DNA from 2 places in the Bradyrhizobium sp. AUGA SZCCT0222 genome. Region 1 is predicted to be linked to the other one. Evidence: riboswitches for the same ligand, from Rfam matches in the RefSeq annotation. Region 1 holds a riboswitch; the other holds the start of a gene.
The links. A riboswitch is a leader RNA that binds a small molecule or an ion and turns the genes downstream of it on or off. The one in region 1 is predicted to bind cobalamin.
Positions count from the first base shown of each region.

Region 2: another riboswitch for cobalamin. It lies ahead of JQ629_RS04760 (TonB-dependent receptor); the one in region 1 lies ahead of metE (5-methyltetrahydropteroyltriglutamate--homocysteine S-methyltransferase).

Region 1 is NZ_JAFCLX010000040.1:45,050-56,209, reverse strand. Features, by position in the region: gene JQ629_RS27875 (alpha/beta fold hydrolase) at 1-678, shown strand, start outside; gene tilS (tRNA lysidine(34) synthetase TilS) at 734-1,762, shown strand; gene ftsH (ATP-dependent zinc metalloprotease FtsH) at 2,021-3,943, shown strand; gene JQ629_RS27860 (aromatic ring-hydroxylating oxygenase subunit alpha) at 4,183-5,232, opposite strand; gene JQ629_RS27855 (hypothetical protein) at 5,240-5,437, opposite strand; gene metE (5-methyltetrahydropteroyltriglutamate--homocysteine S-methyltransferase) at 5,483-7,849, opposite strand; cobalamin riboswitch at 7,955-8,155, opposite strand; gene prpB (methylisocitrate lyase) at 8,175-9,107, opposite strand; gene prpC (bifunctional 2-methylcitrate synthase/citrate synthase) at 9,118-10,290, opposite strand; gene JQ629_RS27835 (MmgE/PrpD family protein) at 10,302-11,160, opposite strand, start outside.
Region 2 is NZ_JAFCLX010000004.1:96,052-107,211, reverse strand. Features, by position in the region: gene JQ629_RS04780 (hypothetical protein) at 1-162, shown strand, start outside; gene JQ629_RS04775 (hypothetical protein) at 247-534, opposite strand; gene JQ629_RS04770 (transcriptional regulator) at 531-779, opposite strand; gene JQ629_RS04765 (DUF6925 family protein) at 896-1,912, opposite strand; gene JQ629_RS04760 (TonB-dependent receptor) at 2,010-4,292, opposite strand; cobalamin riboswitch at 4,407-4,606, opposite strand; gene JQ629_RS04755 (FecCD family ABC transporter permease) at 4,741-5,784, shown strand; gene JQ629_RS04750 (ABC transporter ATP-binding protein) at 5,781-6,563, shown strand; gene JQ629_RS04745 (ABC transporter substrate-binding protein) at 6,563-7,393, shown strand; gene JQ629_RS04740 (MBL fold metallo-hydrolase) at 7,531-8,571, opposite strand; gene JQ629_RS04735 (DsrE family protein) at 8,829-9,290, opposite strand; gene soxB (thiosulfohydrolase SoxB) at 9,287-11,029, opposite strand; gene JQ629_RS04725 (hypothetical protein) at 11,058-11,160, opposite strand, start outside.

The sequences.
Region 1 (11,160 bases):
AAGGCTATCGCCTACGATCAGCGGGGCTTTGGCCAGACCCGCGCCGAAAAGCAGGACTATTCTGCAGTCGCGGATTTGATGGCGGTGATTGACGCCATGGGGAACGGCACGCCGGCGATCCTCGTAGGATGCTCGCGCGGCGGCGGAATCGCGATCGACGCGGCCCTTCGGCACCCATCAGATGTCCGCGCCCTCGTTCTCATCGCGCCCAACGTGACCGGCGCGCCCGAGCCGATCTATCCGCCGGAAATCAAGGGTGTGATGGCTGAGCTGCAGGAAGCCCAAGCGGTCGGAGATTTGGATCGGGTGAACGCGATCAAAGCTCGCCTTTGGTTGGACGGTCCGCTGGCGCCCGAGGGTCGTGTCACGGGCGAGGCTCGCCGGCTGTTCCACGACATGCACGCCATTGCGCTGCGGTCGCCGCCGACCGGGTCCAACCTTGATGTCGCGCCCGCCTTCCATCGTCTGGACGAGATATCGGCGCCATCGCTTGTGATCTGGGGTGACCTCGACTTTCCCTTCGTTCAAGACCGGTGCCGTCATGTTGCAACTACGATGCCGAACGGGTCGCGTCATGAGTTGGCCGGCGTCGCCCATCTGCCGAGCCTGGAGCGACCGGCGCACATCACGGGCTTGCTCACAGAGTTCATCAACCGCTGCTCCGGCCGTCGAGGATAGGCCATCCCGCATCAAGTGCGGGACAGCCCTCGCTTGAAAACGCTATGGTCGGCTCATGGCAGAGGACGACCATTGCGCGATCACGGCGAGCCAGGCGAAACTTCTGTTCGCCGACTGGAAGGCTGCGCCCGCGATCGTGCTCGCCGTTTCCGGCGGACCTGATTCCATCGCCCTGATGTGGCTCGCCGCGCGCTGGCGCCATGCCCTGACGCGCGGGCCGCGATTGATCGCGGTGACCGTCGATCACGGCTTGCGGGATGAAGCCGCGCGCGAGGCGCGTGAAGTCAAAAAGCTCGCCAGGCATCTCGATCTGCCCCATCGCACGCTGCGCTGGCATGGCGCCAAGCCGAACACGGGCGTGCCGGCCGCGGCGCGGGCGGCGCGCTATCGCCTGCTGGCGCAGGCCGCGCGCGCTGGTGGCGCGACCCATATCCTCACCGCGCATACCCGCGATGACCAGGCCGAGACATTGTTGATGCGGATGCTGCGTGGCAGCGGCATCGCCGGTCTGGCGGCGATGGCGCGGCAATCGGAACGCGACGGCGTGTGGCTGGCGCGGCCGTTGCTGGATGTCCCGAAATCGCAACTGATCGCGACATTGAACAAGGCCAGGATCGCCTTCGCCGATGATCCGACCAACCGCGACGTCAATTACACGCGGCCTCGTTTGCGGGCGCTGATGCCGGCGCTGGCGGAAGAGGGCGGCGATGCCAGAATCCTGGCGCGGCTGGCGTCGCGGCTGGCGCGGGCCAATGCCGCGCTGGAAGTGCTGGTCGATGGCGCCGAGCGCTATCTGGCGCTGAGGGACCGCCATGACGCCGCGCGTTTTGGCTTCGATGCGTCAGCCTTTGCGGGTCTGCCTGAGGAAATCCGGCTTCGGCTGCTGATGCGGGCCATCGACCGCGTCGGTCACGAGGGGCCTGCGGAACTCGGCAAGGTCGAGGCCCTGCTGACGGTGCTGGATCGGGCGGTATCGGAAGGCCAGCCGAGGTTGAAACAGACCCTCGCGGGCGCCGCAATCAGCCTGATTGGAGGTCGAATTCACGTCGAGCCGGCTCCCCCGCGTCGTCGCAGGCCGGGATGAGAGGCAAGCCCAAGCCTCGATATCCCGTCATAAACCGGCGGGGAGTCTTAACCACCCCCGAAAAACGCTGATTCTTACGCCATTATTTGACCGGGAATCGCGCTAGGATGCGTTAAATAGTCCTGCGTGGTTCCCTTGGCATCGACCCAGGCGCCACCTAGATTGTAAGCAGTGCTCCGGGGGTTTCTCACCTGACGACCCAAGGTTTACTGCCCAAGGACATAAGGCCGCGATCCGCGCGGCCACGAAGGAAGATCGATGAACGCCAATCTGCGCAATTTCGCCCTCTGGGTCATCATTGTTTTGTTGCTGTTGGCACTGTTCACGCTTTTCCAGAATCCGGGTCAGCGCGCGTCCTCGCAGGACATCACGTTTTCGCAGTTCGTAAGCGAGGTCGAAAAGAACACCGTCCGCGACGTCGTGATCCAGGGGCCGGAAATCCACGGCACCTTCACCAACGGCTCCAGCTTCCAGACCTACTCGCCGAACGATCCGTCGCTGGTCAAGCGCCTGGTTGATGCCAAGGTGAACGTCAGCGCGAAGCCGCCCGGCGACAACGTGCCGTGGTTCGTGTCGCTGCTGGTCTCCTGGCTGCCCTTTATCGCGCTGATCGGCGTGTGGATATTCCTGTCGCGCCAGATGCAGGGCGGCGCCGGCAAGGCGATGGGCTTCGGCAAGTCGCGCGCCAAGATGCTGACCGAGGCGCATGGCCGGGTCACCTTCGAGGACGTCGCGGGCGTCGACGAAGCCAAGCAGGATTTGCAGGAAATCGTCGAATTCCTGCGCGACCCCGGCAAATTCCAGCGCCTCGGCGGACGGATTCCGCGCGGCGTGCTCCTGGTCGGCCCTCCCGGCACCGGCAAGACGCTGATCGCGCGTGCGGTCGCGGGCGAAGCCAACGTGCCATTCTTCACGATCTCGGGCTCCGACTTCGTTGAAATGTTCGTCGGCGTCGGCGCCAGCCGCGTCCGCGACATGTTCGAACAGGCCAAGAAGAACGCGCCCTGCATCATCTTCATCGACGAAATCGACGCGGTCGGCCGCCATCGTGGTGCCGGTCTCGGCGGCGGTAATGACGAGCGCGAACAGACCCTCAACCAGTTGCTGGTCGAGATGGACGGCTTCGAGGCCAATGAAGGCGTGATCCTGATCGCGGCGACCAACCGTCCCGACGTGCTCGATCCCGCGCTGCTGCGCCCGGGCCGTTTCGACCGCCAGGTCGTGGTGCCGAACCCGGATGTCGTCGGCCGCGAGCAGATCCTCAAGGTCCACGTCCGCAAGGTGCCGCTGGCGCCGGATATCAACCTCAAGACCATCGCGCGCGGCACGCCGGGCTTCTCCGGCGCCGACCTGATGAACCTCGTCAACGAAGCCGCCTTGACCGCCGCCCGCCGCAACAAGCGCATGGTGACCCAGGCCGAGTTCGAGGAAGCAAAAGACAAGGTGATGATGGGCGCCGAGCGCAAGTCGCTCGTCATGACCGAGGAAGAGAAATTGCTGACGGCCTATCACGAAGGCGGTCACGCCATCGTCGGCCTCAACGTCGTCGCCACCGATCCGATCCACAAGGCCACGATCATCCCGCGCGGCCGTGCGCTCGGCATGGTGATGCAGCTGCCCGAGCGTGACAAGCTGTCGATGTCGCTCGAGCAGATGACGTCGCGGCTCGCGATCATGATGGGCGGCCGGGTTGCCGAAGAGCTGATCTTCGGCCGCGAAAAAGTCACCTCGGGTGCGTCATCCGACATCGAGCAGGCCACGCGCCTGGCGCGCATGATGGTGACGCGCTGGGGCCTGTCCGAGGCGCTCGGCACCGTGTCCTATGGCGAGAATCAGGACGAGGTTTTCCTCGGCATGTCGGTGTCGCGCACCCAGAACGCATCGGAGGCAACGGTTCAGAAGATCGATACCGAGATCCGACGTTTCGTCGAAGACGGCTACAACGAAGCGACGCGCATCCTCACCGAAAAGCGCGCCGACCTCGAAGCGCTTGCCAAGGGCCTGCTCGAGTTCGAGACGCTTTCCGGCGATGAGATCATCGACCTGCTCAACGGCAAGAAGCCGAACCGCGAGTCAGTGCTTGAGCCGACCACGCCGCGCGCGTCCGCTGTGCCGCCCGCCGGCAAGTCGCGCCCGCGCCCCGATCCGGATCCCGGCCTGGAGCCGCAACCGCAGGCCTAAGTGGGTTTGCACCTGGAATAGAAAACGCGGCGGTGACGCCGCGTTTTTTTATGGTGGCGTCCTGGTCCGGCGCCATGAGGATCAACGGCAAGACGTGGGAGCGGCTTGGTAAGCTGCCGACGGGGACTTGACACTCCGTCATTCCGGGGCGCGCGTCCTCGCGCGAACCCGGAATCTCGAGTTTCCCCGATGTGCAATTGCACATCTGAGGTTCGACGCTTCGCGTCGTCCCGGAATGACTACCGGGTCGGCTCCCCGCACTCCCGCAACAGTTTTCGCAGCGCGTGGATCGGCGGAAATACTTCCCTGTTCCAGTCGGCGCCTTGCGCGTCATGGGCGGCCTGTTCCATTTCGACGATGTCGCAATCCTCCGAAAAGACCCGGTTGGTGAACCAGGCCAGCACCGGCCAGCCGAGATCGAGGATGCCGGGAATTCTGGGCTTGCGCACCGACAGCACCACGAAGGTCCGGTTACGGCGCTGCGCGGCATCGATGGGCGTGTAGCCGAGCCATACGCTGAGAACCGGTGCGTCGCCCTTCGTCCACATCTGCAGGGTCTGGTAGGGATATTCGGTGCGCACCGTCATCAGGTCGCGCGCCGTGCCGGCACGGCCGCGCAGGCCGCCGACGATGACGGCCTCGCCAAGGGGCGGGTTCTCGCCAGGCCGGGCAAAACTGTAATCGACTTCCATCCAGCGTTCGCCGGCGCGGCTGCCGAGATAGCGCGGCACGACTTTTCCGGTGGTGCGCCGGTGCAGGAACTGATGGTTCATGTCCATCAAATTCTCATGCATGAAAGTGTAGTGGCAGGCGACGAGCTTGCCGAACCGCCGTGTCTTGTAGGCGTTATCAGCGGCTGCGCCGATCTGCGGCAAGGGGGCGGCGGCAGGCCCTGTGCCGGGCCATACGAAGATCAACCCGTCGCGTTCGAAGCAGGGATAACGGCGGACGCCGTTCGGCCTCTTGCCCTTGCCGAGATAGGGGACGTCGACGCAGTCGCCCGACGCGTCGTAGCGCCAGCCGTGATAGACGCAGCGTAGGGTGCAGCCATCGACCGTTCCCTTCGACAGCGGCACCTGGCGGTGCGCGCAGCGATCTTCAAGCGCGAAGATCGCGCCCTCCCTCGGGCGCACCAGCACGATCGGTTCGCCCGCAAACCGCGCCGCGAAAGTCTGGCCGGACTTCACCTCGTGCGACCATGCGACCGGATACCAGTGATCCGGATTAGCGCCAACCTTGCGAAGATCGACAGAACCTTCCGACCAGGCATTATCAGGCCTCACCGTCATCGCGTCGTTACACCTTTGCCAGCGGTCCGAGATGCAGCGCCATGATCTGTTCCGGCGTCTCGGTGACCTCGATGCGCTGGCCGTCGCCGCCGACGAAGGCGAGCACGGTGCGCTCGCCGTCGCGCCACATGCTGCCGACCAGCGCGATATTGATGTGGGTGGCCTGTCCCGTCTCGCACCTCGTGCATTCGATCCAGAAGCGCATGGCGTATCCTTTCAATGGTGCCGGGATGAGAGACGGGGTGGGCGTTTAAGCGAGCGCCCGCAATTCGCGCGCGGCGGCGACCATGTTGACCAGAGCGGGCCGCACCTCTTCCCATTTCCGGGTTTTCAATCCGCAATCGGGATTGATCCAGAGCTGGGCGTCGGAGAGCCGCAGCCGCGCCAGCTTGAGCAGGTCAGTCATCTCAGCGGTTTCAGGCACCCGCGGCGAATGGATGTCGTAGACGCCGGGGCCGATTTCGTTCGGATAGCGGTAGTTCCTGAAAGCGTCGAGCAGTTCCATCTTCGAGCGCGAGGTCTCGATCGAGATCACGTCGGCATCCATCGCGCCGATCGCATCGATGATGTCGTTGAACTCCGAGTAGCACATGTGGGTGTGGATCTGGGTGTCGTCGCGCACGCCCGACGAACAGATGCGGAAGGCGTCCACGGCCCAGTCGAGATAGGTCTTCCACTCCGACCGGCGCAGCGGCAGGCCCTCCCGCAGCGCCGCTTCGTCGATCTGGATCATCCCGGCACCGGCGGCTTCGAGGTCGGCGACCTCGTCACGGATCGCCAGCGCGATCTGGCGGCAGGCTTCGCTGCGCGGAATATCGTCGCGGACGAACGACCAGTTCAGAATCGTCACCGGCCCCGTCAGCATCGCCTTCATCGGCCGCTTGGTCAGCGACTGCGCATACCGCCACCACTCGACCGTCATCGGTTTCGGGCGCGACACGTCGCCGAACAGCACCGGCGGGCGGACGTAGCGCGATCCGTAGGACTGCACCCAGCCATACCCGGTGAAGGCGAAACCTTCGAGCTGCTCGCCGAAATACTGCACCATGTCGTTGCGCTCGAACTCACCATGAACAAGCACATCAAGCCCGATATTCTCCTGCCAGCGCACCGCGCGGGCGGTCTGGTTCTGCAGATAGAGTTTATAGGCGTCGTCGGTCAGCGCGCCCTTGGCGTGCGCGGCGCGGGCGTTTCGGACATCCGCGGTCTGAGGGAACGAGCCGATGGTCGTGGTCGGGAAGGCCGGCAGGTTGAAGCGGCTGTGCTGCACGCCGGCGCGGTCGGTAAACGCGCTGAGGCGGCGGCGCATCGCGCTATCGATGCCGGCGGCACGCGCCGCCACCCTGGCATCATGGATCCGCGGCGAAGCTTTGCGCGCGGCTGCGGCTTCATCGGAGGCCTTCAGGATGGCGTCGGCGTGGACGCGGCCGCGCGCCAATGCCGTTCCGAGCGCCGCCAGTTCCTCGATCTTCTGCACCGAAAACGCCAGCCAGCTCTTCACGTCAGGGTCGAGGCTGGTTTCCAGCGCGAGGTCGATCGGGACGTGCAGCAGCGAGCATGATGGCGCGAGCTGCACGCGGTCGCCGCCGAGCCTGGTGACCACAGATTCCAGCCGGTCGAGCAGCCGGCTCAGATCGGCGCGCCAGATATTGCGGCCGTCGATGATGCCGAGCGACAGCACGCGGTCCTTTGGAAAACCGGCGAGATCGTCGAGTTGCTCGGGCGCGCGCACGAGGTCGAGATGCAGGCCAGCGACAGGCAGGGCCATCGTGGTGTCGCGGTTGGCGCCGAGCCCGCCAAAGTACGTGGCCAGCATGATCTTGAGCTCAGGCACCGCCTTGGCGATTTCCGCATAGGCATAATGCAGCGCCTGCTGCGCGATGATGTCGAGATCGAGCACGAGACACGGCTCGTCGATCTGCACCCATTCCGCGCCGGCCTTGACGAGTTCGCGCAAGGTTTCGATGTAGACCGGCAGCAACCGGTCGAGCAGCGACAGCGTGTTGAACCCTGTATCCTTGCATTTGGCGAGCTTCAGGAAGGTCACGGGGCCGACCAGCACCGGGCGGGTCTGATAGCCGAGCGCCTTGGCTTCCAGATATTCCTCGATCGGCTTGCGCGAAGCTGACGTGAATACCTGATCCTTCTCCAGTTCAGGCACCATGTAGTGGTAATTGGTGTCGAACCATTTTGTCATTTCCAGCGCCGGTACGCCGTGGGCCGCGTCGTGGTGGGCGTGGCCGCAATCCGCATCATGCGCCGCGCCTTGGGCGCCGCGCGCCATCGCGAAGTAGGTGGCTAGCGGCACAGGTCCACCGTTCCAGCCGTAGCTTTTCGGAATGGCGCCGACCATCACGCAGGTGTCGAGCATCTGGTCGTAGAACGAGAAGTCGTTGGACGGGATGATGCTGACGCCAAGCTTCTTCTGGCGCGCCCAATTGGCCGCGCGCAGCCCGATGCCGGTCTCGAGCAGGGCTTTCTCGTCGGTCGTACCCGACCAGAAGCTCTCCAGCGCGAATTTCAGCTCGCGGCGCGGACCGATGCGCGGCGTGCCGAGCGAAGCGACGGGAAGTGAGGAGGTAGAATTTATAGAAGCAGTCGCATTGGAAACAGACATGGCTTAACCCCAAAAGTTGGGGGCAAAGGCCGAAGTGACACGTCTGGATTCCGGACGGTAGGGCGCGCGGAATCGCAACCGCACCACCGGGACACCCCGCCCGAGGACGTGTATGTTGTCGAGGCAGGTCTCCTGGCTCGCGGGTCAATGCTGCTGTCCGGTCTTCCCAAAACCTTTGCGGGTCTCAGTGACTTTGTTGGACAGCGGCTCGCCGCTTACAGTTGCGGGGGCAGCTCCGGCTTCACACCGGCTTCCCTCTTAGCTTCGGGAAAACCATCCCGAAGAACCACGACGGCTCCGGTTTATCGACAAGTGTGCATCCTAGTCAACGGATCATTTCGCGCTGCGGCATCCCCTCGGGGAGGATGGTCTGGACGATGGAGCGATCGAGCGCCTCGTAATCGTGCAGTTTGATGGTGTCGTAAAGTTCCGCGCGGGTCTGCATCCGCTCGATCATGTTGTGCGTTCCGCCGTCGCGCGCGATTGCGGCATAGAGTTGTTGCTGCACCTTGTTGGCGACGCGCAACGAGGATACCGGCCAGATCACCATCGCGTAACCCATCTGCTCGAACTCGGACGCGGTGAAGAATGGTGTCTTGCCGAACTCGGTCATGTTCGCAAGCAGCGGCACGCCGGCCATACGCTTGGCGAAAGCGCGAAACATCTCGGCGGTGTTGAGCGCTTCGGGGAATATCGCGTCGGCTCCGGCCTCCATGTACAATTTCGCGCGGGCAACCGCACCGTCCAGACCTTCGCTGGAAGCCGCATCCGTGCGCGCGATCACGACGAGGTCGCGGCGCGCCTTCGCGGCGGCGGCAACCTTGGCGGCCATGTCATGGGCATCGGCCAGCTTCTTGTCGTTGAGATGGCCGCATTTCTTGGGCAGCAATTGATCCTCGATGTGAACCGCACCGGCGCCGGCCTCCTCGAACACGCGCACCATGTGCATGACGTTGAGCGCTTCGCCATAACCGGTATCGCCGTCGACCAGCAGCGGCAGGCCGGCTGCGCGGGCGACCTGGCGTATGAAGAACGCAACCTCGTCGACGGTGATGATGCCAAGGTCGGGCAAGCCCATCGACGCCGTCATCGCGGCGCCCGACAGATAGAGGGCCTCAAAGCCTGCGGCCCTGGCCTGCAGCGCCGACATGCCGTTATGGGTGCCCGGCAGCCTCAGAATGCCGGGGCGCTGCAGCAGCGCGCGAAAACGGCGGCCTGCGGTCTGATGCGGGAGATCAGATGAAACGAGATAGGGCATTCATGTCTCCTTATGCGGCGCGCACGGACGAAGGCGGCAGGTCGCGCGCTTCCAGCGGGACGAAGGCGCGGTTGTCAGGACCGACATAATTGGCTGCGGGACGGATGATCTTGCTGTCGATCCGTTGTTCGATCACATGCGCCGCCCAGCCCGAGGTGCGCGAAATCACGAATAGTGGCGTGAACATCGCCGTCGGCACGCCCATCGCATGATAGGAAACCGCGCTGAACCAGTCGAGGTTGGCAAACATCCGCTTGGTCTCGGACATCACAGCCTCGATGCGGTCGGCGATCTCATACATGCGCGTACTGCCGCCATCGGCGCTGAGCTGACGGGCGACCTGCTTGATCACCTTGTTGCGGGGATCGGCGATCGTATAGACGGGATGACCGAAGCCGATCACGACTTCCCTGGCCGCGATCCGGCGGCGGATGTCAGCCTCGGCCGCATCGGGATCGGCGTAACGTTTCTGCACCTCGAACGCGACCTCATTGGCGCCGCCATGTTTCGGCCCGCGTAGCGCGCCGATGGCGCCTGTTATCGCCGAATAGATGTCGGCGCCGGTGCCGGCGATCGAGCGCGCGGTGAAGGTCGAGGCGTTGAATTCGTGCTCGGCATAGAGGTTGAGCGACGTATGCATTGCGCGCTCGTGCGAGGCGGACGGCGGCTTGCCGTGCAGCAAATGCAGGAAATGCGCACCGATGGAAGTGTCGTCGGTTTCGACCTCGATGCGGCGGCCATGATGGGCGTAATGGTGCCAGTAGAGCAGCATCGATCCGAGCGAGGCCATCAGGCGGTCGGCGATATCGCGGGCGCCAGGCGGATTGTGGTCATGGCCTTCGGGCAGCACGCAGCCGAGCGCGGAGACACCGGAGCGCATCACATCCATCGGATGCGCCGCCGCCGGCAATTGTTCCAGCGTGTTCAGTACCGCGCGCGGCAGGCCGCGCAGCGATTTCAGCTTGGCCTTGTAGTTGGCAAGCTCGCTGCGGGTCGGCAGGCTGCCATGCACCAATAGATGCGCGATCTCCTCGAATTCGCAGACACCGGCGACATCGAGAATGTCGTAGCCGCGGTAATGCAGATCGTTGCCGCTGCGGCCGACGCTGCACAGCGCGGTGTTGCCGGCGACGACGCCGGAGAGCGCGACGGATTTCTTGGGCGCAGGTTTTACGTCAGTCATCGCGTCCTCCCTTATGATGCCGCCGCGCGTCGCACAGAAGCTCGCGTGTCAGGCTGCCAATCGAAAATGCCGCGCTGGGGAGCTGCTCCCAGCCGCGAGGGCTCGACCGCAAAATTCAGCTCCGATAGCTCGCCGGGGCGCAGCGTTGGCAGCCGCTCAACGGCGGCGATAAAGCGGTCCTGTTCCGGTGCGGCAATCACGCCTTCCGCCAGCGTCCTGAACTTCCGGACGTAGTCCGGCCGCTTGAAGGGCCGGGCGCCGAGCGGATGGGCGTCGGCGACCGCGATCTCGTCGCTGATGGTCGATCCGCCCTTCAGCGTGACGACGACGCGGCCGCCAAAGGCTTTTTGCCTGGGGTCATGGCTGTGATAGCGCCGGGTCCATTCGGGGTCCTCGACGGTCGAGATCTTGCGCCAGAGCGCGATCGTCTCCGGCCGCGCCGCGCGCTCAGGCGCATAGGATTTCTCGTGATGCCAGCCGCCGTCTTCGAGCGCGACCGCGAAGATGTACATGATGGAATGATCGAGCGTCTCGCGGCTGGCCTTCGGGTCCATCTTCTGCGGATCGTTGGCGCCGGTGCCGATCACGTAATGGGTGTGATGGCTGGTATGGATGACGATGCTTTCGATTCCGGCGAGGTTGCCGATGTCAGGCCCCATCCGGCGGGCGAGGTCGATCAGCGCCTGGCTCTGATATTCCGCCGAATGTTCCTTGGTGTAGGTATCGAGGATGGCGCGCTTGAGTTCGCCTTTTTGCGGCAGCGGCACGGTGTATTCCGCCTTGGGTCCGCCGAGCAGCCACGCGATCAACCCGTCTTCGCCCTCATAGGCCGGTGACGGCGCGCCTTCGCCGCGCATGACGCGGTCGACG
Region 2 (11,160 bases), on a different contig from region 1:
TATTCGCTTGTCGTGGATGGTCACTTCAAATCGCACCACGACACGGTCGAAGCCGCCGAAGAGGCGGGCACGGCGCTCAAGAACAAATTCCAGATGCTGCAAGTGCAGGTCTATGACGCCGAGACCAAGACGCGCTCGATGATCCATTGGCCACCGGCGTAACGCTGCAAGACCGAATTTTTAAACTGAACTTCAAGACTGGACTTCAAGGCTGAGCTCAAGGAGCTCAGCTCAGGGTCTTCGATCTCAAGTCCGTCGTCCGCCGCTTTGCTGGCTCGCCAGCCAATCGCCCAATGCCGGGGTCGGGCGCTTCTCGCCCGGCTTCTTCGATTTGGCCGCTGCCTTCTTTGCCTTGACGGGAGCCGGAGGTGCGGCGGCCTCGCGGGCAAGCCGCAACGCCTTCAGCTTCGCCATATTGTCGAGCATGGCCCTCGAGGCCGCATCGCGGTCGGCCTTGCCGGACCGCGCGTCCTGGGCTGCGCGGGTGGTTTTATCCAGACGCGCCTGGGCGCGGTCGCGATCATCTTTGCTCATTTTACGTCAGCCTTCTTCGCCACTTTGGCTTTCGCTTTGGGCTTGGCCTTCGGTTCGGGCGGATTGGCAAGGTCTTCAGCTTCCTTGGCCAGCCGCAGCGCGCGCAGCTTTTCAGTCCGCTTGCGAATCGCAATGTCGGAGGCCGCGATCTCGGCCATCGCCTTGATGCCCTCGACCTCCTGGGTACGCTTGCGGTGCAGCCGAATCTCTTTCATTTCGGCCGGACTCTTCGGTTCGTCGTTCATCATATACCTCTGGAACCGCGACGCATGCCGTCGGGCGGTGTTTCGGCGGTAATACCATGGATTGCGCCGCTGAGGGGGCGAATTTGGGTCGAAAACGCCCCCGTTATCGCGTTGATTCAGCCCTCATGGTGAAGAGCGGCGAGGTCATCGCCGTCTTCAGGACCGCTCTGGTCGAAAGTGGCCAGCCAGGCTGCCAATGTCGTTGACGCCTGACCTTCGGCTTTGACCTGGCGCAGCGCGATGCGGATGCCGGCGCGGCCGTGACGGTCACCGGCGATCGCCACCGGCGGTTCCCCCGCCAGCACCGCATCGACGACGCGCTGCTTGATCGCCAGCGTTTCGGGATCGCCGCACGCCGCCAGGATACGTTGAAAACGCTGGTGATGTGCCCGGTCGAACGGCCGGGCTTCGCCCATTCCGTCACGCAACGGATGCGGCGGATAGATGTGCGCGCAGGGGATCCAGCCTTCGGGAACCGGCTCGGTGGCTGCATGGGTCCGGCCGCTTTTCAGCAGTCTTGGCAGCACATGCGTGTGGGGCCCTTCCGGGCTCTTGCCCGAGGGCGGCGGGATCGGCTGATAGACCTCGATGCGGCCGAGCCGGCTGATGAAGACGCGATGGGGGTTCGCGCCAAGGATCATCCCCATCGCGGGATTGTCGTGTTCGAAGACGGCGCGGCCGCAGAGTTCGCGCAGCCGCGCGGCGAGATAGGGGTCGCCGACGCGCACGCAGAAATCCGCCTGCAGCGCACCGAGGCCGAGATCGAACAGGAAGGACTCTCGGTCCTCCGGCCGCAGCGCCTCGTGATCGGCGCCGATTTCCGTCAGCGCGTTGCGGCCGTTCATCGCACAATCGCCTGACGGCAGGCACAGCGCGATCCGATGGCTCCAGCCTGATTTGGTGATGCTCTCGGAGGCGAACGGCCGGCTGTTGCCGCCCGGTTTCAGCGCCATGCCGCCGCGCGGCGTCACGGCTGCAACGGCCTCGATCGATTGCGTCAGCCGCACCGGCTCGTCGCGGTCGCGTGCGAATTCGGCGATGGCGCCGAACGTGCCGAGGCTCCATTGCGTGTCGGGATCGGCGATTTCCCGCTGCAACAGATCGGTCGCCGCGACGGCGGAAACATCATGCATCAACCAGCATTCCCTTAACCCTCGGGGCCAAAGAGAATACTGGCTTGTCAGGTCAGGACAAGCCGGTCCGGAGCGGGCCCCGGACCGGCGTCCGGGCTCAGAACGTCGCGCCGGCCTTCACCATGTAGGTCCGGCCCGGCAGCGGATAGGCGCTGAAGCGGCCGTCGGTGAACGAGCTTGCGATCGCATAGTCGTAGTATAGCGCGTTGAGCACGTTGTTGACGCTTACCGACCAGAAGAAGTGCTGATAGGCCCCGCTCAGCTTGAAGTCGATGGTTGCATCGGCCGGGATGCGGCGCTGGGTATTTTTCTGGTCGTTGTCCATGTAGCGCTCGCTCCAGCCGCGCACCGTGGCGTCCGCAACCAGATAGTTCTGCCAGATATTCCAAGTCACGCCGCCACTGGCGGTGTAGCGGGACACCAGCGGAACGTCATTGCCGGCGAACTGCCCTTCACGGAACACCGCCCGGGTGTAGGCCACGCCGCCCCGCAGCAGCACGCTGTCGCTGATGCGAAGCGAGGCGCTGGTTTCCGAGCCGTAACGGCGGGTCGGATCGAGGTTGACGTTGTAGAACAGCGCGGGGACGAAATGGATCTCGTTCTCGAGGTCCATGTTGTAGATGCTCGATTGCATCTGGAATCCGCCCGACTTGATGCGGAAGCCGCCTTCGACGTCGTGCGAGGTCTGGGTTTTCAGCTGGAAGGTGCCGGGAATTGGGGTGAAGAAGACAGGATCGAAGGAGGGTCCGGAGGACAATCTCTCGTCGACATTCGGCGTGCGGAACGCGCGGGCGGCCCGGCCGAATACCGAGACGATATTGTTGAAGCGATGTTCGAGGCCGACATGCAGCGCGTATTGGCCTTCCCGGCTGTCGAGAGGCAGGTTTTGCGCCGCGCAGGTAAAGAAAAAGGCGCAATTCGGATCGTTGTTGACGATGTCCCTGGCTTTCAACGTGGTTTGTTGCACGCGGGCCCCGTACGAGAAATCGGTGGTCGGCAACAGCCCGATGGTTTGCTGGAAGTAGCCGGCCAAGGTTTGTTGCTGCAAATCATAGGTATGGATCGGCGGCAAGCCCCGGTCCGTCGGACGTTCCTGGTGGAAGGTCGCGTCGTAATAATCGATGCCGGTCAAAATCTGTGAGGGCATCCCGAACAGCACATGCTTGATGCTCAATCGCGGCGTGATCGACCAGGTCTGCAGGTGGGCGTCGACGTAGCTGTTACCGAAGGGATTGAAGAAGGCGGCCTGCTGCTTCTTGTCTCTCACGCCGCCGTCGACGATCAGATCGACGCCGTTCATCAGCGTCTTGGTGAACCCTGCGGTGGCGTTGGCGCCCTGCTGGTTGCCGTAGTCAAACGGCGTGGCGGCGCCGCGCCGGTTGGTGGCGAGTTCATCGAGGCCAATCGAGGGATCGACGAGACGGCCGCCCGGGAAACCCAGCTTCTGGTCGTCGCCGGACAGGGTCAGGAACGCTGTAAGGCCGGGCGTGGTGTAATTGAGGTTGCCGACCCCGTTGCGCTGGTCGAGCGCGTTGTTGACGCGGTAGCCGTCGGACTTGATGGCGTTGCCGTAGAACGACGTCGACCACGGACCGAAATTGGTCGCGGCCGAGACCGAGGCCATGCGCTGGTTGAAGGACCCGACGCCGGCTTCGCCGCGGATCGCGACCGGCGGACCGCCGACGCCGTTTTTAAGCACGATGTTGATGACGCCGCCGACCGCATTGTCGCCGTACAGCACCGCGCCGCTGTTGCCGCGGGTGATTTCAATGCGCTCGATCGAATCGCGCGGGATGGTGGAAAAATCGACACCGGCCATGTCGACGTCATTGAGCCTGCGGCCGTTGATGAGCACGAGGGTGTTGGAGGTCGCAAACGCGCCGAATCCGCGCAGATCGACGCTGGTCTTCGCGCCGTTGACGCCGCCATACAGGCTGGTGAGCTGCACGCCCGGTGTTTGCGCGATGATTTCCTGCAAGGTCTGCGCGGGTGAATGCGCGATTTCTTCAGCCGTGATGACGGTCGCCGATGTGCCGACGATGCCGGCGAATTGCCGGACGGGCGCTCCGCCGCCGCCCGGGCCATCGCCTTGCGACGCGACGTTCGAGCCGGTCCCCGGCGCAGGGTTCCGATTGCTTGACGGTCTCGGATTCGGCGCGACGACGCGGCGTGTGCCCGAGCCCTGATCTGAAGCAGGCTTGGCGCGGGTCCGGTTCTGGTCGCCGGGCGGGTTGACCTCGATCGCCGGCAATTGATCGGCGGCCGCGGCGGTCTGCTGGGCCTGCGCGCCGGAAATGCCGAGCGCCATGATCGGTGCCAGAAAGCTGGACGCCAGCAAAAGACGGCGGCACCGCTTGGCGGCAGTGGTGGTGGAAGACATGGTTCAGGCCTCGGTATGACGTCAGTGGCACGTCACAGCGAACCAAGTCCCACCATCGTGCTGTAAGCAGCTCTGGTGAAACTAATGCCTGTACTCCCCGACCGACATCTTCGCGTGTGACCACGGCTGACGGCAGGTCTCCTGGCTTGCGGGTCGTTACCTTTCGTCGCCTTCCCAGGACCGAGAATCCCAGTGGCGTAGGACGAAAGATTCACCGCTTACAGTTGCGGGGGCAGCCGCGGAATTGGGGGACTGTCCCCGCACCGCATTCCCTTTTGATCCCCAAAACGGGAACCGTCGAAAATTATGGTAGAAGTTTGTCAAAGATAGAGTCAATCCCATCAGGCCTCGCCTGCGATCCTCACTGGACGAGTGCGTCTTTTATGTCGCATGAGCAGTACCGTTCGAACGCGTAGTGCGGTACGGGCTGACCGTTCGGGGACGATCGATGAGTGTTGAGACCATCATTGCTGCAAACGAGGAGGCCGCACGGCGCCGGATTGGCGTGACGGCCGCGCTTGCCGGCCTCGTCGGGCTGTTGGTGCTGATCTCGCTCGGCATCGGGCCGGTGCGGCTGTCGCCGCTGGCGGTGATGGAAGCTCTCCTCGGCGGCGGCAGCGATGTGTCGCAGGTGATCGTGCGGGAAATCCGCCTGCCGCGGACCATCCTGGCGCTGGCGATCGGCGCCATCCTGGGCATGTCAGGCGCGTCGCTGCAGGGCCTGCTGCGCAATCCGCTGGCCTCGCCCTCGCTGTTCGGCGCGCCGCAATCGGCCGCCTTCGGCGCGGTGCTGGTGATCGCGCTGGGCTGGGCAGATGTGCGCTCCTATGCGCTGCCTGTGGTGGCGATCGTGGCCGCGTTCGGATCGGTGTTCGTGCTGCTGACGATCGCCGGCCGCAATGCCGGGCTGCTGATCCTGATCCTGGCGGGCCTTGCGATTTCGAGTCTGGCGGGCGCCGCCACCGCGCTCGTGATGAACCTCTCCAGCAATCCCTTCGTGGTGCTGGAGATCGCGTTCTGGCTGCTCGGATCGCTGGAGGATCGCAGTTTTCAGCACGTGATGCTGGCGCTGCCGTTCATCGTTGCCGGTGGCATCATCCTGTTCAGCCAGCGCCATTCCTTTCGCGCGCTCAGCCTCGGTGAGGAAACCGCGCAGAGCCTCGGCGTCGATGTCGGGCGCCTGCGGCTGATCGTGATCACCGGCGTAGCGCTTGGGGTCGGCGGCGCGGTTGCGGTCACCGGCACCATCGGCTTCATCGGCCTCGTCGCGCCGCATCTGATGCGGCCCTTGATCGGCCACGATCCGGCGCGGCTGCTGGTGCCGAGTGCGCTGGCAGGCTCGGCGCTGCTGCTCGCCGCCGACATCGCGGTGCGGATCATTCCCTCGACCAGCGACATCAAGGTCGGCGTGCTGACCTCGATCATTGGCGTGCCGTTCTTCCTCTATCTGATCGCGCGCGAACGCCGCGCGCTCGGGGGAGGTGTCGCATGAGCGAAGCAACGCTTCTCACGGCGCAGGGCGTGAACGTGACATTGGCCGGCCGCCATGTGCTCAGCGATGTCTCGCTGTCGCTGACCGCGGGTCATCTGGTCGCCTTGGTCGGGCCGAACGGCGCCGGCAAAACCACGCTGCTGCGGGCGCTGTCGGGGCTGCTGCTGTCCTCAGGCAGTGTCCATATCGGCGGCGATGCGCTGGCCGATCTGTCGCTGCGTGAACGCGCAAAACGCTTTGCCTATCTGCCGCAGGGCCACATCGTGCACTGGCCACTGCCGGCGCGCGACATCGTGGCGCTCGGCCGCTATCCACACGGCGCGACCGATCCGGCGCGGCTGTCGCCAAGGGATGCCGAAGCGGTACTGCGCGCGATGCAGGCGGTCGATGTGGTGGAGTTCAGCGAACGCCGCGTCACCGAACTGTCCGGCGGTGAGCGCAGCCGCGTCGCGCTGGCGCGCGTGCTGGCGGTCGAAGCGCCGGTGATATTGGCCGACGAGCCGACCGCCTCGCTCGATCCGCGCCACCAGATCGACGTGATGAAGAATCTGCGCGCCACCGCCGACAAGGGCGTGCTGGTCATCGTGGTGACGCACGACCTCGGCCTGGCCGCACGATTCGCCGATCATGTGCTGGTTCTGAAGGAGGGCCGGCTGGTGTCGCAGGGCGCACCGGTGGAAGCGCTGTCGGAGCAGGTGATAGCCGACGTGTTCCGGATCAGCGCCTACCGCGCCGAATACCAGCGCGAGGCCGTGATCGTGCCGTGGGCGGATCTGTGATGCGCGGCCGGCTTGGCGTGCTGCTGGCGGTTGCCGCGCTGGCGATGCCGGGCGGGGCGGCGCTGGCCGCCAAGCTGCCGCGCATCGTGTCGATGAACGTCTGTAGCGATCAATTGCTGCTGTCGCTGGCCGATCCCGAACAGATCCTGGGGCTTTCGCGTTATTCGCGCGATGCCTGGGTGGCCGGTGACGTCGCCCGCTATCCAAAACTGTCGGGCGGCGCGGAAGACGTGATGGTGCTGAAGCCCGACATCGTCGTCGCCAATCTGTACGACAAGCGTTCGACGCGGGAATTGCTCAAAGCGCATGGGCTGCGTCTCGCCGAACTCCCGGTGCCGCGAACGCTGCCCGAGGTGAAGGACCAGATTCGCGAGTTCGGTGACATCGTCGGCCACCCCGATCGCGCGGCGGCGCAGATCGCGTTGCTCGATGCGGCGTTGGCGCGGGCGCGCCAGGCTGTCGCCGCAAAACACTATCGGGTGCTGCCGCTGTCGCGGCGCGGCTGGGTGGCCGGCAGCGACAGCTTTGTCGGCTCGCTGCTGGCGGAGACCGGGCTGTTCAACACGGCCGGCGATCTCGGCTTCAACTTTGGCGGCTTCGCCTCGCTCGAGGCGATCGTGAGCCAGAAACCGGATTTGCTGCTGGTGTCGCAGGCCGGCGATTTCGCGCGCGACGACGGCCAGGCTTTTCTGTTGCATCCGGCGCTCGCGCGGTTCTATCCGCCGGAAAAACGTATCGTGATTCCGGAACGGCTGACCGAATGCGGCGGCGTGATGCTGGCGGAAGCGCTGGACGTGTTGACGGCGGAATTGAAGCGGGTGGGACGGTGAAGTACTTCCGTCGTCCCTGCGAACGCAGGGACCCATAACCACAGGTCGCTGTAACCTAAGCAAGGCGTCGGCCACTGCCTTCCATCATCGGTGCCGCGGCGTATGGGTCCCTGCGTTCGCAGGGACGACAGCAACGCTTACCCCATCACCACAGGGCCGCCGGCTTTCTTCCAGGCGTCGATGCCGCCTTCAATATGGGCGGTGTTGGCAAGGCCGGCGTTCTTGGCGGCGGTCACCGCCATCGCCGAGCGTTCGCCGAACGCGCAGAAGAACACCACGCGGCGGCCGGTCGCGGCCGCGACTTCGCGCAGCATGCCGCCCGGCGCCAAGCTTTCGGCGATGCCGGGGTAGGGCGCATGCAGCGCGCCCGACAGCGTGCCGTGCTTGGCGCGCTCGCTGGCTTCGCGCAGATCGACCAGCAGGATGTCGGGCTTGCCGATACTGTCGATCGCGGCGCGCGCCGACAGTGCGAGGCCCTGTTTGGCGAGATCGTCCTGGTGCAGGCCGACATGCATGTTGGCCGGCAGCACCACGTCCATCAGTTTTGGATTCGGCAGATTGAGATTGTTCATCAACTCGACATACTCGTCGATGCCGCGGACCTGCAGGCGCGGATTGTAGCGCTTCTCCTCGCCGATGGTCGAAACCGTGTCGCCCTTATAGTCATGGGCGGGGAATACCATGGTCTCATCCGGCAGCTTCAGCAGCCGGTTGAAGATCGAATCATACTGCGCCCGCGCGCTGCCGTTTTGGAAATCGGTGCGGCCGGTGCCGCGGATCAAGAGCGTGTCGCCGGTGAAGACGCGGTCGCCCATCAAATAGCTGTAGGAATCATCGGTGTGGCCGGGCGTGTACAGGGCATCCAGGCTCAAACCTTCGATCATCACCTTGTCGCCGTCGGAGACGCGCATCGACACCACGTCGGCCTTGCTCTGTTCGCCCATGATGGTGATGCACTGGGTGCGATCGCGCAGTTCGCCGAGGCCCGTGACGTGGTCGGCGTGCAAATGGGTGTCGACCGCCTTGACCAGCCGCAGATCGAGTTCGCGCAGCAGCTGGCAATAACGGTCGGCCTTTTCCAGCACGGGATCGAGGATCAACGCCTCGCCGCCGGCGCGGCTGGCCAGCAGGTAACTGTAGGTGCCCGAAACGCTGTCGAAGAGCTGACGAAAAATCATGGTCGCTGCCGCGTTCGCTATTGGAGTCTCGCGGAGGATATTATTCTATTTTGGCCGCCTCCTCAAACGGCTTTCGTCTCTGTGCGCGGCTTTTTCGAGGTAGTCTTGCTTCCTCAGGGCCGGCCACAGCTCTCCAGTCATTGCCTGCGACAAACGCAAAGCGTTTGCGCAACGTAGCGCAAGCGACGAAGCAATCCATCTATCCCCGCGCGGAGAGGTGGATTGCTTCGCTCCGCTCGCAATGACGGTGGAAACAGTCACGGCCTGACCAGCGTATATCCATTCTCGGTCAGGAACAGAATCTGCGCGACACCAACCTGCACCGGCGTCGCCGCCGCGATGAACTCCGGTCGTTTGCCGTTTTCGCGTTCGAGCGTGTCGACGGTGTTGAGGCAGATATCGAACCGCGCGCCCTGGGCGACCAGGCTCTCGACCATTTTGCGGTTGGGATTTTCCGGGCGCAGCAATTCGATGCCCGGGCCGAACGCGACGATTTCGATCGCGACCTTGTCGGGGTCGTAGTGCTTCATCAGGTTGCTGGCGACGCTGAGCACGAGGCCCTGCTTGCGCGGGTCATTGTCCGAAAGCTGCAGCACGATCTTGTGCTCGGCAAACGGCTTGTCCTGCAGCGGCGCCTGCTGGGCGCGCACGACCGGTGCAGTCGCTGCGATCAACAGCGCCGCGGTCATGATGCGCAGGGTGGTGATAAGGCCCGTCATACCTGTTTCGAAATGCCCGGATTGCCTTCGACGCCTTTCAGCGTCACGCCCGGGGCCGAGCGGTTGGGCGGCTTGCCCGACTTCAGATGCTTCGCCACCACGTCCCAGACCGGCGCGCCGGTCTGTTCGTTGACCGAGGCCCATCCCGCCACCTTGTAGCTCTTGGCGGCCTGCAGCTGATAGCCATTATCGAGCGTCAGTTCGGAGATTCGCTTGCCGACGCTTTCCGCCGGCGTGCAGGCATAGGCGAGGCCGCCGAGCCGGACCATGTCGCCGCCCTGCTGGTAGTAGGGATCGGTGTTGAAGAGGTTGTCGCAGACGTCTTCGAGCACGTCCTTGATCTGGCTGCCGGTCATGGTCACGACGTAGGTCTCGGGATAGGTGACCGCGGTTTGCGCCAGCACGTCTTCCATCGTGAGCGGCTGGCCGGTCAGCGCCGTGGTGCCCCAGCGGAAACCCGGCGACAGCGCGATCTCGGCATCGAGTTCGCCGCGCAGTGCGTCGCAGATCAACTGATCCATGCTGCCGCTGAAATTGCCGCGGCGGTAGAGCAGCCGATCGGCGGAAGCGATCTTGTCGACCCAGTCGCCCGCATGCGGCGCGCGGGTCTTGTCGATCAGCCCCTGCATCGCCGGATCTGGCTTCAGCAGTTCGGAGAACACCGGCAGCAGCCGGTAGCGCACGTTCGCGACCTTGCCCTTGCCGATGTCGAGATCGAGCACGGCAAGGAACTTGCCGTTCGAACCGGCATTGGTCACCAGCGTGACGCCGCCCGGATTGGTCACCGCAATCGGCTGCGGCACCGCGTCGTGGGTGTGGCCACCCAGAATGACATCGATGCCGGTGACGCGGCTGGCGAGCTTGAGATCGACATCCATGCCGTTATGCGACAGCAACACGACCGCATCGACCTTGTCGGTGTTGCGCAAGCCATCGATCAGCTTCTGCAGCTCTTCGTCGCGGATGCCGAATTTCCAGTCCGGCGTGAAGCGCTTGGGGTGCGCGATCGGCACGTAAGGAAAAGCCTGTCCGATCACGGCAACCCGACGGCCGCCGATCTCCTTGATCGTGCTCGGCTTGAACACGCGGCCCGAGGCCGGATCGAACGCCTTGGCGTCGTTGAAGGCGGCTTCCTCGGTCAGGAAAACGTTTTGCGCCAGGAACTCGCCCTTGAAGCGCTCGAGGTTGCTGCGCAGCGCCTTCTCGCCATAGGTGAATTCCCAATGGCCGGTCATCGCGTCGATGCCGAGCAGGTTCGAGGCGGCGACCATGTCGGCGCCCTGCATGACATTGGCAAGGCCCGTGCCCTGCCAGAGATCGCCGCCGTCGAGCAGCAGCGAGCGGCCGGCGCCGACATCGCCGCGCAGGCGGTCGACCAGCGTCTTCAGATGCGCGAAGCCGCCGAGCTTGCCGAACCGCTGCGCGGCCTTTTCGAATTCGATGCAGGTGAAGGCATAGGCGTCGGCGCTGTCGGGCCGGATGCCGAAGCGGTCGAGAAATGCTTTGCCGACCAGATGCGGCGGATTGCCCTGCATCGAGCCGACGCCGAGATTGACGCTGGGCTCGCGGAAAAACACCGGCTTGAGCTGCGCATGGGTGTCCGTGATGTGCAGGATGCGCGCATTGCCGAAGCGTTCGAGGTCGTAGACGCTGTCGGCGCTGCGCGCGAGGCGCGGCAGGCCGCCTGCGAGGGTAGCCGCGCCTGCTAGCGTCAGAAATTCTCGGCGGCGGATCGGCATACTAATCTCCGCGCGTCGCAAAACGCTCTCAACGAATTTCCAAATCTCTCCAGCGTTCCTTTTCGCTGGTGGCCTGGAAGATCGAAGCTTTGGCCAGCGCTTCCGCTTCTTTGGCTGACGCGGTGGCCTTG